3 regions of the Paenibacillus sp. W2I17 genome follow, and region 1 is predicted to be linked to each of the others. Evidence: riboswitches for the same ligand, from Rfam matches in the RefSeq annotation. Region 1 holds a riboswitch; each other region holds the start of a gene.
The links. Region 1 has a riboswitch for S-adenosylmethionine ahead of mmuP (S-methylmethionine permease). Riboswitches for the same ligand answer to the same signal wherever they lie in the genome.
Positions count from the first base shown of each region.

Region 2: linked by a shared signal. The riboswitch ahead of QF041_RS26045 (methionine ABC transporter ATP-binding protein) and the one ahead of mmuP (S-methylmethionine permease) in region 1 are both predicted to bind S-adenosylmethionine.
Region 3: linked by a shared signal. The riboswitch ahead of metA (homoserine O-acetyltransferase MetA) and the one ahead of mmuP (S-methylmethionine permease) in region 1 are both predicted to bind S-adenosylmethionine.

Region 1 covers NZ_JAUSXM010000001.1:5,534,862-5,540,988, forward strand. Annotated here, with positions in the region: gene QF041_RS24640 (spore germination protein) at 1-1,036, shown strand, start outside; gene QF041_RS24645 (GerAB/ArcD/ProY family transporter) at 1,071-2,171, shown strand; gene QF041_RS24650 (Ger(x)C family spore germination protein) at 2,168-3,370, shown strand; SAM riboswitch class I at 3,441-3,542, shown strand; gene mmuP (S-methylmethionine permease) at 3,635-5,047, shown strand; gene mmuM (homocysteine S-methyltransferase) at 5,025-6,092, shown strand.
Region 2 covers NZ_JAUSXM010000001.1:5,818,955-5,825,081, reverse strand. Annotated here, with positions in the region: gene QF041_RS26065 (SDR family oxidoreductase) at 1-21, opposite strand, end outside; gene QF041_RS26060 (DUF2167 domain-containing protein) at 131-883, shown strand; gene QF041_RS26055 (MetQ/NlpA family ABC transporter substrate-binding protein) at 1,007-1,846, opposite strand; gene QF041_RS26050 (methionine ABC transporter permease) at 1,921-2,580, opposite strand; gene QF041_RS26045 (methionine ABC transporter ATP-binding protein) at 2,581-3,615, opposite strand; SAM riboswitch class I at 3,742-3,883, opposite strand; gene QF041_RS26040 (Cthe_2314 family HEPN domain-containing protein) at 4,013-4,729, opposite strand; gene QF041_RS26035 (COX15/CtaA family protein) at 4,895-5,833, opposite strand.
Region 3 covers NZ_JAUSXM010000001.1:2,654,036-2,660,162, forward strand. Annotated here, with positions in the region: gene mqnC (cyclic dehypoxanthinyl futalosine synthase) at 1-269, opposite strand, end outside; gene QF041_RS11575 (trans-sulfuration enzyme family protein) at 511-1,683, opposite strand; gene QF041_RS11580 (PLP-dependent transferase) at 1,680-2,867, opposite strand; gene metA (homoserine O-acetyltransferase MetA) at 2,892-3,809, opposite strand; SAM riboswitch class I at 4,046-4,169, opposite strand; gene corA (magnesium/cobalt transporter CorA) at 4,621-5,556, shown strand; gene QF041_RS11595 (HRDC domain-containing protein) at 5,627-6,127, opposite strand, start outside.

The DNA.
Region 1 (6,127 bases):
TGGTTTTACAGAACAGTTAAGTGATAACACAGGTATTTTACGTCGGTATGGTAGTGATCAGAGCCTCTTTATTCAGAAGTATGAAGTAGGTTCACGGATCAAAAAAGATTTGGCTGTTGCCTATATTCAGGATATTGCTGATCCTAATCTCGTGGCGGAAGTCGGAAAGCGAATTGAAGCGATGGATATGGATTCCATGTTGGAATCCGGGTATGTTGAACAGCTCATCGAAGACAATACGCTCAGTCCGTTTCAACAAGTGTTGAATACAGAAAGGCCAGACCGGGTGATGGGTGCTTTGCTGGAAGGGCGAGTGGCTATTTTATTGGATGGGACGCCATTTGTCTTAATTGTGCCAGTGACTTTCAGCATGTTGCTCCAATCTCCCGAGGATTACTATGAACGATGGATTCCTGGAACATTCCTGCGAATGCTGCGCTTTATGTCCGCCATGCTGGCCTTGCTAGCTCCTGCGCTCTATATCTCGTTTATCTCGTTCCATCCGGGACTTATCCCAACCAAGCTGGTATTGACGATCATTGAAACGCGGACGGGAGTGCCGTTTCCTTCAATTATCGAAGTACTGATCATGGAACTTTCAATTGAGATTCTGAGGGAAGCCGGGATTCGTCTACCTAAGCCGATTGCACCAGCGATGGGTATCGTTGGAGGTCTGATTATCGGCCAGGCTGCTGTACAGGCCGGGATTATCAGCCAATTCCTGGTCATCGTTGTTGCAGTTACCGCCATATCCTCCTTTACGATCCCTGTCTATAGTGCCGGCATCACACTGCGAATTCTGCGATTTGCTGCCATGTTTAGCGCGGCTGTACTCGGATTGTTTGGCGTGGTTATGTTCTTTCTCCTTATATGTACCCATCTTGCGAGACTCTCGAGCTTTGGCGTACCTTATGTTGCACCGGCCGTTCCTTATCACTTTGGGGAATGGAAGGATTTCTTTATCCGTGCTCCGCTAAATATGATGAGGAAGCGTCCCGAGATGTCTAGTCCAATAGATAAAGACCGAAAAAAATAAATGAAGTAAATCACGAGGTATGAGGTGGGATGAAGTGAACGGTTCCGAAGGAAATATTAGCACAAGGCAGGCCGTCGTAGTTATTGTTAATTACATGCTTGGCGCTGGGATCCTGACACTCCCTCGAACGACGAGTAAAGCTGTCGGAACGCCAGATGTCTGGATATCCATCATTCTGTCTGGACTGATTATTACGGGTGTCGGAATTATTCTGGTTACCCTGTGTCGCAGATTTCCGGAGAAAACAGTGTTCCAGTTCACTCGTGAAATTACGGGGAGCTGGATTGCTTACATATTGGGATTGTCTATGATTATGTATTTTATGGTGATTGCCGCATTCGAAATCAGGGTCATGGCTGATGTGACAGGAACGTACTTGCTTGAGCGAACACCAACATGGGCCATTGTGATGGTCTTTATGTGGATTGGCATATATTTGATCTCTGGCGGACTTGCTGTCATTGTGCGCGTATTTGAGATCATTTTGCCGATTACACTGATTATATTTGTGATTGAAATCTTGCTTAGTAATCAGTTATTTGAGATCGGCAATCTGAGACCCGTACTCGGAGAGGGTATCATGCCAGTCCTCAAAGGTTTGAAACCTTCGCTGCTGGCTTACACGGGGTACGAAGTCATGTTTGTCATGACTGCTTATATGAAAAACCCTAAAAAGAGCAATGTAGCCATGAGCTGGGGCATCATCATATCGACTCTGATTTATCTGATTACTGTTGTGATGGTTGTAGGCAGTCTGTCACTCGACGGCATCAAAACACGCACTTGGCCCACGCTGGATCTCGTAAGAAGCTTCGAGATTCAAGGTTTGATCTTTGAACGGTTTGAATCCTTGCTACTGGTCATCTGGATTATGCAGATATTCTCCAGCTTCACGATCACACACTATTGTGCTTCGGTAGGGATTCGGGATTTGTTTCGTACGAAGAAGATCAAGGTCATTATGTACGCCCTTCTGCCATTGATATATCTAACGGCATTGATGCCGAAAACCGTGGACGAAACCTTTGCACTGGGTGATATGTTGGGCAACTCATCCGTGATTTTATTTGCCACTTTACCTTTGTTGCTGCTGATTACAAGTCTGATTCGCAAAAAAGGAGGCAAACATGCATGATTCGTTTTTTTATGCTTTTACGTGTAGCCTTTGCTTTGTCGGTCCTTCTGTTAATATCCGGATGCTGGAGCAGTAGGGAGATCGAGGAACTAAGTGTCTATGTTGGTCTCGGGATCGATATCGCTAAAGAAACAGAATTTGAGAAGGACATCGCTGCTCAGGGAGGAACGTATCCAAAGAATAATTATATAACGGCTACCGTGCAGATTGCTCCGGGCAGTTCCAACAGTAAACAGAGCGGACAATCCGGTTCACCTGCTTCTGGAAAGACGTCCTATTCCAATGAACAGCTTACTGGAGATTCCTTGCTGCAAATCTTTCGTCAGTTTGCACTAAGGCGAGATCGTCCACTTATCGGACATCATCTGAAGGTTATCGTTGTCTCCAAGGATATTGCCAAAAAGTATGGTCTGGACCAGCTGCTTGATTTTGTACTTCGGGATAACGATATTCGTCCAAATTGTCTGGTACTGATAAGTCATCATCGTGCCGTGGATGTCCTGACTTCAGATGATCCCTCCCGGATTCCAGCATTTTATCTAACAGGTATTACCGGTAATTCGTACTTGTCCAACAAAATCCTGGATCCCGTTTTGCTCTCCAAATTAGATGCCCAAATGCAATCTGGTTCCAGTTTCTTGCTCCAGAATGTACTGTACTCCAATGGAGAGGGCAAGTTCTCAGGTGGCAGCATATTCGATGGAAAAACAACTAAGTTTATTGGAGAACTAAGTCAAACGGATCTGGAAGGTTTATCGTGGATCAAGCCTAAAGAAAAAGGAGGCGTCTTGAAGACTTACAACAAAGCGGGATTCACCGTTGTATACGAAATGAAGAAGAAGAAAACAAAAGTAATTCCCAAGGTGGTTGGTAATGACATTTCATTCCATGTAAAGGTCGAATCCGAAGGCTGGTTGATGGAAGATTGGCGTTCTCCCGAAAGAGAGGAAAAAGGGGATTATCTTAGAGAACTAGAAAAAGAATTTTCTGAACTGGCCGAACAACAGATTCGACAGGTGTTATACAAACTTCAGCATACCTATAAAGTAGATGTTGCGGATTTTCGGGATAGCTTGCGTATCAAAGAACCCAAAACATGGAAGAAAGTCAAAGATGACTGGGACAACATTTTTAGTACCGTGCCAATCACGTACGATGTGAAGATGACCATTACCAATCCGGGATCTTCCACCGAATAGCGAGGTGTGTCATTTATGATTTAAATGTTGACACATTCATGATAGATCGCTATATTAGTAAAAAATCATTTTCTTATCCAGAGAGGTGGAGGGACTGGCCCTTAGAAACCTCAGCAACAGATCTGAAGGATACTGTGCTAATTCCAGCGGGTGAAAGCCTGATAGATAGGAGCGTTTGTTTTTATTTGTCAGTAACGGCGCACTCTTTAGGCAGAGTGGGTCTTTTTTGTTTTTTCTGGATGAAGAAGTAGGGGAGCAGCAGGTATGGAGAACAACAACGACAAAGGGCATTTCCAGCGGAAAATGCAGGCACGGCATGTGGTCATGCTCTCTCTCGGAGGAGTCATTGGAACGGGATTATTCCTCAGTTCAGGTTACACCATTCAGCAAGCGGGACCACTGGGAACCATTCTGTCCTATCTGATCGGAGCCATTGTTGTATATCTGGTGATGCTCTGTCTTGGTGAACTGTCTGTTCATATGCCAGAGACGGGAGCATTTCATAGTTATGCAGCCAAATATATCGGACCGGCAACAGGCTACACGGTGGCTTGGTTATACTGGTTAACCTGGACTGTTGCGCTTGGCTCCGAATTCACAGCCGCCGGATTGCTGATGCAGCGCTGGTTCCCATCGGTGAACGTATGGATATGGAGCGCCCTCTTTGCACTGATGATCTTTCTGTTTAATGCATTAACGGTGAAATTATTTGCGGAATCCGAGTTCTGGTTCTCATCTGTAAAAGTAGTTACTATCGTAATCTTCATTATCATCGGTGGCGCAGCCATGTTTGGTATCATTCCCATGGCGGATTCGGAACCGGCTCCATTTCTATCGAATATTACCGCATCCGGGTGGTTCCCTCATGGGGCTACAGCGATATTGATGACCATGCTTGCTGTAAACTTTGCCTTCTCAGGCACCGAGTTAATCGGCATTGCCGCCGGTGAGACGGAGAACCCGGAAAAGACGATACCGAAGGCTATTCATACAACGCTGTGGCGTTTGGTTATTTTCTTCATCGGAACGATTATTATCTTGTCGGCCTTGCTGCCCATGTCGGATGCCAGTGTACTGGAAAGTCCGTTTGTAGCGGTAATGGAACGGGTGGGTGTACCCTATGCAGCAGACATTATGAACTTTGTTATTCTGACGGCGATTCTCTCTGCTGCCAATTCAGGCCTATATGCATCTTCACGTATGCTCTGGTCTCTGGCTGACAAAAGAACGATCTCTCCGTGGTTTGCCAAATTGACCAAAAGCGGGGTGCCGCTGAATGCACTTCTGATTAGTATGGTGGGTGGTGCGTTGGCATTGCTGTCCAGTATTATTGCGCCAGGTACGGTGTATATTACGCTGGTTTCCATTTCGGGTCTGGCTGTCGTTGCGGTATGGATGAGTATCAGTGCTTCCCAATACATGTTCCGCAGACAATATATCCGGGAAGGACATGCGGTCAAAGATCTGGTCTACCGCACACCATTCTATCCGGTGGTACCGATTGTTTCATTTATATTATGCCTGGCTTCATGCATAGGTATTGCCTTTGACCCGACACAGCGAATTGCGCTGTATTGTGGGGTTCCGTTTATCGCAGTATGTTACGCTGCTTATTATCTGACAGAACGTGTGAATAAGAAAAGAGGACAAGTACATGACGCAAGCACAACAGACTAACTCCATAGAACAGATCCTGCGTGAACATCCGGTCATGATTCTGGATGGAGCGCTGGCAACGGAACTCGAACAGCATGGATGTAATCTGGATGATCCGCTCTGGTCGGCTCGTGTGTTGCTTGAGAATCCGGATGTTATCGTTCAGGTCCATGCAGATTATTTTCGAGCAGGAGCCGATTGTGCGATTACATCCAGTTATCAGGCGACGGTGGATGGCTTCAGCAAGAGAGGGATTGATGAACAGGCAGCATTGGAGCTGATCCGCAAGACGGTGGAGTTGGCTGCAAAGGCGAGAGATGACGTGTGGACAGAAGTGCAGAGTGATTTAGTAGGGAGAGAAAGCTCGACAGGTCAGCTTGTAGGAGCTCCTTCGGTACTTTCCCAGAACGTGGAGAACGAGGAGAATATAACAGATCGTACAGTAGATCGCGAAGGAGATCGTCTTCGTCCACGTCCAATTATTGCCGGGTCCGTTGGACCGTATGGCGCCTATCTGGCGGATGGTTCAGAGTATGTGGGACATTACGGCGTGTCGGATGAGACGCTTGTCGCATTTCATCGTCCGCGTATGGTGGCGCTACTTGAAGCGGGTGCAGATATTCTGGCGTTTGAGACGATTCCTTCCTTGCAGGAAGCACAGGTGCTGGTTGATTTACTGAAGGAGTTTCCTCATGCGTATGCCTGGTTATCTTTTTCTTTAAAAGACGGGACAAGCATCAGCGAGGGCACACCGCTTGAGGTATGTGCACAGAAGTTTGGCTCCGATCCGCAGATTGCGGCGATTGGCCTGAACTGTGCTCCCATGGAAGTGGTGACGGAAGCAGTGGGTATTTTGAGCCGTACCAGCGATAAACCTGTTATTGTGTATCCGAACTCGGGAGAAGTATACGATGCGGCAACGAAGACGTGGAGCGGACAGGGTACATGTGGCAGCATGAGTGATGCTTCGGAACAGTGGGTTGCTGCGGGCGCGCAAATTATTGGCGGCTGCTGCCGTACTACGCCACATCAGATTGGTGCACTTGCGAAGAAATGGCGGAAATAAAAGACTTGATGTAGGGTTGTACCCGCTAGAGATAC
Region 2 (6,127 bases), 280 kb from region 1:
GAGGGCAATCTTTCCCTTCACGTTCATCCCCCTCTTCAAAGAGCAGTCACTATCCAGTATAAAAGATTTATCGTCCTCCTACAACTCGCTTATCCACAAGGGATTATCCACCTTTAATTCTAGATATATCTTGATTGAAATCGGAAGCCTAACCAGCAATAGTGAATACGGCTCGTGGTATGTTGTGTTCGAGTACGTGAAGACAGGTCACATCCACGATGACGATCAAAATTTGAATGCCGAAGAGCTGTTAAGCAGTTATATCCGAGGCACAGAAGAAGATAACAGAGAACTTGATCCTGAATATAGAACGTACATAACGGGGTGGGAAATTGAACCGGCATATGACAGTACCAAACATCAGTTGGTTTACTCCCTCGGTTTTAAGAATGCTGATCAGCAAGCCATGGTCAATTACAATGTAAAACTCCTGACACGCGAAGGGTACATCACAGCCATTCTGGTTACAGATACGGCCAACTTTCAACAGAGCCGTCAGGCATTCGAGGAAACCGTACTTCATAAGCTTAGCATCAATGCAGGATACACCTATGAGGAGTACAATGCTTCGACTGACAAAACATCCACTATAGGGCTCAACAGTCTTCTGATGGGCGGGATCGGGTACACAGCTTCCCAGAAATTCAGTGCTCTTCTTTTGCTCAAAAAAGGATGGGCTTTGATCCTCGTTGTCGTCCTTGGGTTAATCGGTTGGATCAGATACAAGATCAAAAGCTCACATGGAGAAGAAGAAACACTCTCTCCCTCCGAGAGGACGTACCTGCAAGAAGCAGATGAGCAGCAGTATGCTGATCAGAATGAATTATCCTACTACCGCCAATCTGGGCATCCATCCAACGCGGAGAAACATGATAAGCCCTAACCCTTCCCTTGTTGATCCCCACGTCAGCACAGACTTAGAAAACATAAAATAAGCCGTATATCTCTTCAGAAGAGATATACGGCTTATTTTTAATAGCTTACATCATGTCATACATTTCGTGAATTATTCAGTTGCAGGTTCAACTGCACCTTTATAACGTTCTTTGATGAATGCTTTCACTTCTTCGGAGTGCAAGGCAGCAGCCAGTTTCTGAATTGCATCTGCATCCTTGTTGTCCTCACGGGAAACGAGGATGTTCGCGTATGGGTTACCTTGCAGATCTTCGATCAGCAAAGCATCATTCGCCGGATTCAGGTTCGCTTCAAGCGCATAGTTAGCGTTGATGAATACCAGATCCGCTTCATCCAATTGACGAGGCATCATAGCTGCATCCAGCTCGATAATATCCAGATTCTTCGGATTGGCTGTGATATCTTGAATCGTAGAAGTAATATTTGTGTTGTCTTTCAGCGTAATGATACCTTCCTTCGCGAGCAGCAACAGAGCACGTCCACCATTGGATGGGTCATTTGGAATAGATACTTTTGCGCCGTCAGCCAATTCATCCAAAGACTTAATCTTTTTGGAGTATCCACCAAAAGGTTCAACATGAACAGGTGTTACAGAAACGAGGTTGAATCCACGTTCTTTATTCTCTGTGTCCAGATAAGGTTGGTGCTGGAAGAAGTTTGCATCCAATTTTTTATCAGCAAGTTGCTGGTTGGGTTGTACATAGTCATTAAACGTAACGACTTGCAAACGAATACCTTGTGCTTCCAGTTCAGGCTTGATGCTTTCCAGGATCTCTGCATGTGGTGTAGGTGAAGCTCCAACTTTCAATTCAACTGTGCGTGGTGCACCTGCTGAATTGTCTGCGCCGCTATCGGCGTCCTTATTGTTCCCGCAAGCTGCGAGAACCGCAATCAGCATAAGGCTAAGTAGAGCGAAAGACCATTTTTTCATGTGTAAAACCCCTTCTCTAATTATTTTTTCATGTGGCGTCCGCATTATTGCATATCCATCATGTTATCTATGTGTTATTTCCTGGTGAAAAATGTAACCAAGCGATCTCCAGCCATCTGGAGAATTTGCACAAGAATGATCATCGACACTACGGATATAATCATGATTTCATTCTGATAACGGAAGTATCCATAGTTGATCGCCAGTGTTCCCAGACCTCCACCACCAACCATGCCCGCCATCGCCGTATAGGAGACAAGCGTAACGATGGTGATCGTTATACCTGCAAGCAGTCCAGGCAGTGCCTCAGGCAGTAACACCCGTCTTACAATCTGTCTGGTCGATGCGCCCATCGCCTGTGCAGCCTCAATGACACCCCGATCAACTTCTCGCAACGTCGTCTCCACCAATCGAGCAAAGTAAGGAGCTGCTGAAATAACTAAAGGTGGTATAACGCCTAATACTCCTGTAGCTGTACCGACGAGTATACGAGTGAATGGAATAAGAGCAACAATCAATATGATAAATGGGACTGAGCGCAAAATATTAACAATCAGAGATAGTATCGTGTACACTGCCCGTGACTTGATCGAAGCAGATCTAGCCGTCATGAACAGCAGAACTCCGAGCGGTAAACCTAAGATAACGGTAAACAAGCCTGATACACCCAAAATTTGCAGTGTCTCAATGGAGGCTTTACCAACCTCTTCCCAGCGAACTGTTGAAAAATCCATCTAGCGAAGCACCTCCACATCAAGTCCCTCTGCGGTTAATTCTGATATCGTCCGATCAATCGCAATGGAATCACCCTCGAACCGAACGGTCAGCTGTCCATAAGGAACCTGTTTAATCGTAGAGATTGTTCCTTGCAGGATGGCAAAATCCACGCCTGTCTTACGTACCGTTCTGGACAAAATCGCTTCATACGTTTTGTTACCCAGAAAAGATATCTTCACAAGTTTGGAAGCAGCACCTGCCTGCAATTCAACGCCTGCATTCGCCAGAGCCGTCTCTTCCAGGGCAAGTCCAGCTTCATGGTCACGCATCATGAAGTCCCGCGTAATCGCATGTTGCGGCTTCAGGAACACTTCTGTTACAGGTCCTTGTTCCACAATGCCGCCTTGATGAATAACAGCCACCTTGTCACAGATGTTCTGAATGACATGCATCTCATGTGTAATCAGCACAATCGTAAGGTTGTACTTTTCGTTAATGTCGAGCAATAACTTCAGGATTGAATTTGTCGTCTGCGGATCAAGTGCTGAAGTAGCCTCATCACAGAGAAGTACATTCGGATCACTCGCAAGTGCTCTCGCAATCCCTACACGTTGTTTCTGTCCACCCGATAATTGAGCCGGATATTTGTTGCTATGGTGCTCCAGACCAACCAGATTGAGCATTTCCTTCACTTTGCGATCAATGGCTTCCTTGGGTGTATTCACAAGTTTTAGTGGAAAAGCTACATTGTCATATACCGTTGCCGAGGATAACAGATTAAAGTGTTGAAAAATCATCCCGATTTTGCGTCTCTGTTGCTGCAATTCGGTTTTGCTCAGTTCAGTCAGGTTGATTCCGTCAACCCATACCTCACCCTCCGTAGGCCGTTCCAGCAAATTAATACAGCGAATCAATGTGCTTTTGCCCGCTCCGGAATGGCCAATCACTCCGTAGATTTCACCCTTTTGGATGCTCAAATTCAGCTCGGATAACGCTCTTGTAGACTTTGCCCCTTTGCCGTACGTTTTCGTTAAACCTTTTAATTCAATCAATCGCACTTGCCCCTTTCCAACCACCTACATGTATCTTTACCCGATCTAAAGGAAAACTCCCCCTAAAGTACAAAAAAAGAGCCCTATGCAGATACAAAGAGGGCTCTTCACGTGAAAGAATATACCTTCTCATCTGCCAAAATCGTGTCTTGCACCATTTTGTAGGAATTAGCACCTAACATCTATAACGAATGATACATGTATCATGTCGTTACAAATCGGTTGCCGGGCTTCATCGGGCCTGTCCCTCCGCCGCTCTCGATAAGAAATATGTTGTTGTAGGATTTTATAAGTTCATGTAGTTTATGCTTTATAATGTGAACGTAACTTGCGAAATATCAGTTATATCCGTTTAACATTCGATTGAAACTCAGTATATTCCAAGTATTCCGATTTGTCAAAGGGAATTATTTCTTTTCCATATTTTGTTGATATAACTATAAGAGGCTGTTAACGTTTCACAGACCATATCTACGCCCTGACGCATTTCCTGCACATGCTGATTCAGATCCTCCAATTTCACTTTACCTTGCAAGGTCTGGTGTAACTGCCACAGGTCATCGTGCATTTCTGAGTTCATGTAGTGAATTTCCATATTACGTCGTTTGCGCAGCTTGCTCATCGGTTCACGATAAGAGTCCTTGATCTGTATTAATTGCAATGCAAGATCATGATGCTCCCTCGCATAGTCGAACTGCCTTAACACCGTAAAATAAGAAAAATGCGCTTTGGTATTTGAAGTATTCAACTGGAATATTTCATTTAATACCGTGCCCACTTTATCCAGAATGGCAAAGCAGCGGATAAAGCCATCTTTGTAGAAATACACATACCGTGCATACTCGGCTTTTTCAGTCGGCGTCATCTCATCCGTTGAACCTGCAACGACCTTTTTGCGAAAATGAGCAGCAGCGAAACAGCTTTGCTCCAGTTCATCCAGTGAGGAGATGAGTCCCTGGGTCCACACATACAGTTTCCGATAATCATGCGTGGGATCATGGTCCACATGCATTTGTCGCTGAAATAACTCAAGCGTATGCGCCATGGCGTCCATCGCTGCCTTCAATTTACCTTCGTTTATACGTGGCTTTTCCCCCAACAACGTTCGCAGCATATCTAACCTCCTCTTTTCCAAATCAACAAGAATTCATCACCGTAAACGTAACACATCATCCATTCCGTGTAATTGCCGCTTGCCATAGGTTGCCCTGATCCCCCTGACATCAAACAAAGTCCACCTGTCCAATGATGTACATCACTGGATGGTGGACTTTCATATTTAAAAACGATTAACCGGGCGATACAGCTTGTACACCAGGAAACTCATATACGTTAAGACTCCGAACAATATGGCGATATCCAGCATATGTGCAAGAGCTACGAACATGTATACTTCCGGACGGTTCATTGTCACCATCATGAAAATACCAATGACTACTTGCATCAGAATAAGAACAACGGATACCACACCCAGAGTACGCATTTCCTTGTTGTCCGGATGATTACGGTAAGCGAAGTGACCCAGGATTGCAATAACAATCACGAGCGACGCAGCTGCTGCACGGTGAGCAAAAGCAACTGCTACCCCACCCGAAAGCTCAGGAATAATCTGACCGTTACAGAGCGGAAATCCGGAACATCCGCCGGCAGAATCCGTGTGACTCACAAATGCACCCGTGTATACCACGAGATATGTGTAAATGGTGGAGAACCAGACCAGATTCCTGAATTTTTTGCTAACCCGAGGGTATTTATTCAGTCGCTCCAATCCGCCATCTTTGGCCTCTTGCCTTATGCCCAGCGCCATCATTAGAGAACTGGCAAAAGCAATCAGTGCAAAGCCAAAATGCAGTGCCATGACTGCTGAAGATTGGGAGAAGACAACTGCAAATGCCCCCATGATTCCCTGGACGATAACAAATACCAGAGTTAAGAAAGAAAACAATTGCAGGTCACGGCGTGACTTGCCAAACCGCAGAAAAGCGACAAACGAGGCAATGGACAACAGTCCAGCCAGTGCACTTACAGCGCGATGGGAATATTCAATAAGTGAAGCCACAGTATGTGCCGGAACGAGTTTTCCGTTACATAAAGGCCATTCTGTTCCGCAGCCAAGGCCTGATTCCGTTTTGGTTACGATGCCTCCACCAAAAGTGGCCAGAAACATGACAAGACAGGTTAATACGGTTAACCATTTAAACAAAGTTAAGTGTTTCAATTTTTTCTCACCCGCTGTTGGTTTAAGATGGCGAAGAATATTCTTCGCTTGTTTCGGTACTTTGACACTTATTTCACAACTAAATTCATTATACCGGATAAAATGTTCATTGACGTCGCGCTTTGTGACAAAATGTTAACGTCTGGTGAAATAATGACCCGTAGGTCATTGGAGTTATGTAATTGAGGGATATGCCAGTTGAATTGTGTCTTAAACAGAATCCTGAACACACAAACGCCATTTCCCTATTTCAAGAGAAATGGCGTTCTTTTTATTATACCCTTTTACAACATG
Region 3 (6,127 bases), 2.9 Mb from region 1:
ACTTCGTCCGGAAGCACATAACCTTCATCCGAACCAGGTCTGCGGTAGAAAGCACAAAAACGGCAGTACACATCACACACGTTTGTGTAGTTGACGTTACGCCCAATTACAAATGTTCTGTATGGTTCAGGGTGCATGCGTTTCATAATGACATTAGCAGCTGCCCCGATTTTGTCCACTTCATTCGATTCAAATAGCTCAATCGTGTCTTCCAAGTCTAAACGTTCGCCCCGAAGGGCTTTATCTAAGATACGGTCTACCGTACTCATCGTAAAAAAGCCTCCCTCATGAAGAGAAATTATATAACGATCCGTCCCAACTTGTTCAAGAAAAGCAAGTTCTGGTAGCAACATCGTATTTCTGTACTCCACATATCGTAACACAGGTTACATGTGAAAAAAAGCACCTTATGTACAGGTGCTTTAAAAATAAGTAAAAATTTTTACATATGGAATGGAATTTATTCGAGATTAAGTGATACGCATCGGCGTATTCGGTCATCCACTTTTACTAGGATTCCTGAAGTGCTTGCTCCAAATCTACAATGAGATCTTCGATATCTTCCAGACCTACGGAGAAGCGCAGCAACCCATCTGTAATGCCACGGTCACGGCGAACCTCAGCCGGCATTGCCGCATGAGACATCATCGCTGGGTAGGACAGAATACTCTCCACAGCTCCCAAGCTTACAGCAACAATAGGTAGCTTCACCCGGTTAAGAACTGCTTTTGCGCGATCGCCTGAACCGACGTCAAATGAAACGACAGCTCCATATCCTGTGGACTGGCGCTCATGTGCCTCGCGGCCCGGATGATCCTCCAGTCCAGGATAAAAGACAGCGGTAATATCACTGCGCTCATTAAGCCATGCCGCCAGTTTGGCTGTGCTCCGTTCACTATGAGCCATGCGAGCCCCCAAGGTTTTCATCCCGCGCATCAGAAGCCAGGATTCTTGTGCCCCGAGTACAGTTCCAAGTCCATTTTGCAACTGTTTCAGTTGTACGCCAAGTGATTCCGTGCGAGCAACGGCTAACCCTGCCAGTACATCACTGTGACCTCCGAGAAACTTCGTAGCACTATGTACGACGATGTCCACACCAAGCTCAATTGGACGCTGATAGTACGGTGTCATAAAGGTGTTATCCAGAATCGTGATCAGGTCATGTTCCTTGGACCAGTCAGTTACGGCAGCGATATCCGTAATACGAAGTGTAGGGTTGGACGGTGTTTCCATATAAACTGCCTTGGTGTTTGGCTTGAGTGCCGCTTTTACTTCATCTATATTGGTCATGTCTACAAAGGTTGTCTCGATCTGCATACGGCTTAATATGGAAGTAAGCAAACGATACGTACCTCCATATACGTCTTCCGTTACAATCATGTGATCCCCTGCGGAGAACATCATGAACACGCTTGATATCGCAGCCATCCCCGAAGAATAGGCAAAGCCTCGTGCACCGCCTTCCAGCAATGTGATGTAATCTTCCAAAGCCTGACGTGTCGGATTACCCGAACGACTGTAATCATGCTGAGGCGGATTGAAGATATCAAAATGATGGAAGGTTGATGCTTGATAGATCGGTACACTGGAGGCTCCAGTGGTTTTGTCAATCTCATCGCCAAAATGGAGCAATTTGGTATCAAATTTCAACTGGGAATTGGGCTTATTGTTGGACTCACTCATGAGTGCACGCCTCCTTCCACTTCCTGCTGTGCAGCTGTCAGAGCATTGCCGAGATCTGCAATCAGATCATCCGCATGTTCAATGCCCACGGAGAACCGGAGCAGACGGTCATCCACACCTACGGCGTCACGAATTTCAAGCGGAATATCCGCATGAGTCTGGACTGCCGGATAAGTCATGAGTGATTCAACTCCGCCGAGACTTTCGGCAAAAGCAATGAGTTTGATATGACGCAGCAACGGTTCAACATAACGTGCATCCTTCACTTTGAAAGAGAAGATACCTGTATTACCCGTGGATTGTTTGTTCTGTATCTCATAGCCCGGATGATCGGATAGGCCTGGATGATACACTTCAACCACCGCTGGGTGCTCAAGCAAGTATTTAGCAATAGTAAGTGCATTGTGCTCATGACGCTCCATACGAAGAGCCAGCGTTTTCATACCTTTCATCAACTGGTAGGAGTCACTTGGAGATAATACCGCTCCAATGGAATTATGCAGGAACGCCATCTCTGCAGATAACGCCTCACCTTTGGTAATGATTAGTCCGGCCAACACATCATTGTGTCCACCCAGATATTTGGTAGCGCTATGAATGATGATATCGGCACCCAGTTCAATCGGACGTTGGAAAAATGGAGTCAACAACGTGTTGTCAACAATGGTCAACAAGTTGTAACTTTTCGCCCAGGAAGCCACGGCTTCCACATCGGTGATCATCATCAGTGGATTGGTTGGTGTCTCAATAAATACAGCTTTGGTATTCGGCTGACGAACCTTCTCCAGTGCTGCAAGGTCATTCGTGTCCACATAACTTGCAGTTACGCCGAAACGGGACAGAATACGTTCCAGCAGACGATAGGTTCCACCATACAGATCCAGCGACACAATCAGATGATCCCCTTGACCAAACATGGCAAAGATCGTTTGCAGCGCGGCCATTCCCGAGCTACAGGCAAACCCTGCATCACCGGACTCCAGCGCTGCGGCGGCTTCTTCCAATACTTTACGGGTTGGATTAGTCGTACGGATATAATCAAACCCAGTGCTTTGTCCAAGCTTCGGGTGGCGAAACGCAGTGGATTGATAGATCGGAAAGTTAATGGCGCCTGTTACCGGTTCATTGATGGACCCAATTTGTGCTAAGCGGCTTTCGATTTTCAACTTGTTGTTGTCTTCCATTGCTGCATCCTCCTGTAATCTCGATTAGATTTGCGGGCCAATATCGTAAGGTGTTTCTTGATACACATAGTAATTGAGCCAGTTAGAGAATAATAAGTTGGCATGAGCGCGCCAAGTAGCCGGTGGCACACGGGAAGGGTCGTCATTCGGATAATAATGTCTAGGCAATGCGATATCCAACCCTTTGGCTGCATCCCGGTCATACTCCCACTTTAATGAGAACGGGTCATACTCGGCATGTCCTGTGGCAAAAATCTGTTTGCCGTCTTTGGTAGCAACCAGGAAGATACCCGCTTCCTCGGATTCAGCCAAAATCTCTAAATTCTCATTCTTTTCAATATCTTCGCGTCTCACTTCCGTATGACGGGAATGTGGAACGTTGAATACTTCATCGAATCCACGCAACAACGGAACATGAGGTTTATTAATGGTATGTGGGAAAACGCCAAAACACTTTTCATCCAGTGCAACCTTGGGCACGTCAAAATGATGGTATAAACCTGCCTGGGAAGCCCAACATATGTGGAGTGTTGAAGTCACATTGGTTTTGGTCCATTCGAAGATTTCCTGGATTTCATTCCAATAGTTCACGTCTTCGAAATCCATCTGTTCCACCGGGGCACCCGTAATGATCATTCCATCGAAACGGCGGTGCTCAATCTCATCGAAGGTTTTATAGAACAGATCCAGATACTCCTGAGACGTATTCTTCGACGTATGGGATTTGGGATGTACGAGAACGACATCCACCTGAATAGGCGTGTTTCCCACCAGACGAAGCAATTGTGTTTCGGTCGTTTCCTTTGTGGGCATCAGGTTTAATATAGCGATACGGAGTGGACGAATATCCTGCTGATATGCAGAAGTTTCATCCATGACGAAGATATTCTCTCCTTCAAGTACTTCTTTTGCTGGCAGAGTATCGGGTATTTTGATTGGCATAGTAAGTCTAACTCCTCCTTGTGCATAGATAGATGCAGCCACCCCTGGCTTGATGTCTTCACATCAATACAGTTATAGACTGCCTTGAGCTTGTAAAAACATTGAATTGCTCTTTCATCCAACGTTACAAACAACCTCAAGTTCCTTAGCGAAAATCACTGCTGAGAAGTCGGGGCATATAACAAAGACCTTCCTCGGATTTCGAGAAAGGTCATATGTAAAAAAGATATGCGCCTCTCTCATCTCTCAGTTACAACAGTGCCACTTGACACTTAGTCGCTGCAAGAATTAGCACCGTGCGGTATACCGCCGGTTGCCGGGTTTCATCGGGCCAGTCCCTCCACCTACTCTTGATAAGATTTCGCTGTATTAGATTGTAATTAAATATGGTTCACCGTCTACTTTATTACATTAATGCCCTCACGTCAAGATGCAGTTCGATGTGTGCTTCCCAGATCGGAACCGTTCATCATCCATTGTCATACACTGCCTCAGGGCGCGAAATAGACACATTTTTGCGCTTGAAAGCACCTTGTACCAGCGGTATACTAAACAAGGTGTTATAAACCCTTATGTGAGAGGTGACATATTAAATGGATGGCGACCCGAGGCCTGACTGGCAGCCGAATTCCGACAAACTGCATAGAGAATTGACATCAGCATGCCGGCAGCGGGACGTGACTTCCGTTTGATTATATAGTGAACGCAGCCCTGATCTCCAGGCTCCGCTGCCGACCGGCTGATTTGTTCTTTTTGCGCCCATAATGATAATATCCGCCAAGTTGGCGGGTGCAGAAGGAGTAGATTAACGATGAAAATCCGGTTGGTAAACAACGGTGTATTTATTCCGGTGGACGACATTCAGCAGGCGCTGACTCCACCAGCGGAAGGATTTTACTGGATTGATGCAGACGTAGACGATTTGGCGGTACTTCAGCCGCTGTTCTTGATGCATGATCTGGCTGTGGAAGACTGTCTCAGTGACGAAGAACAACGTCCGAAGATTGAAATTTATGAGAACCATTATTTTATTGTGATTAATAGCATCCGTTTCGATGATGAAGAGATATTTCTACGTGCGGTCAACTTATTCCTCGGCAGACATTTCATTATTAGTGTTACCAAGCAAAAGGTCAGCGAATTGCGCACACTGAAACCAATCCTGTGGGAACAGGAAATCAGTACACCGGATCGTCTGCTGTATTTGCTGGTTGACTTGATTGTTGATAATTATTTCACCGTAGGTGACCGAATTGAAGCACGGATCGAGAAGCTTGAGGAAGACATTCTGATGCACACCAAAAAGTCACATCTGAATGAAATTATCGGGCTGCGCAGTGAGATTCTGTGGCTGAAAAAAGTGCTTGGACCTCAGAAAGAGGTCATTAACACCCTGAACAAAAAAGATCTGCGTCTCATCGATGATCAACTGCAAAAGTATTTCAGTGACATCTATGAGAATGCTGTAAAAATATCTGAAACCTTTGAGACTTATCGCGACCTGATGGGCAACTTGCGAGAAGCCTACCAATCCAGTATTGCAAACCGGGCGAATGAGATCATGCGTGTATTTACCGCCATCACCACGGTCTTCATGCCGCTGACGGTCATTACCGGTATATACGGCATGAACTTTACGAATATGCCAGAGCTTAATTGGAAATACAGCTATTTTGTTGTGATTGGCCTGATGGTTACTCTGGGCCTGAGCATGTTCTTCATTTTCCGCAAGAAAGACTGGGTATGAACTCGTATGAAATAACAAAGACGAAGCGTTCCTCCGGGAGAAACGCCTCGTCTTTTTTCATTTCTGATCATTAACCAACATTCTTCTCTGTCTCTGCGTGCCGACGAAAACGGATTCGAATCATGCGCAGTCTTTCATAGACCTGCTCCAGACTTCCTCCATCGGGTTTCTCTCCTCCATACACCTTATGTAATACTGGCTTCAGGAACGTATCTCCCAGCTCCTCATACGCACTCCATACGGCCTCTTGTTCGTTCTCTGGCATCACTGCCAGCTCCACATCAAGAAGACAATCGGTGTCATAACCTTCGTGATCCAGTGCCTCTAACAGCTCAACCAACTCGCGTCGGGATAATCCGGATCGATTAACAATCTCCTCTAACGTATACCCTTTCTTCATGCCTTCAAGCACTTGCTTGCGCGTGGTGAACTTATCAAGTTCCTGCTTATACTTCTGCTCTCTCTGCTTGTATAACCAACTCTCATACTCTTCTTCCTTCAGCGCCGTGTATACCCAGTCCAGCGGGAATGTCGTTGAACGCTCCAACCCGTTTGTAATCTCCATCCATTC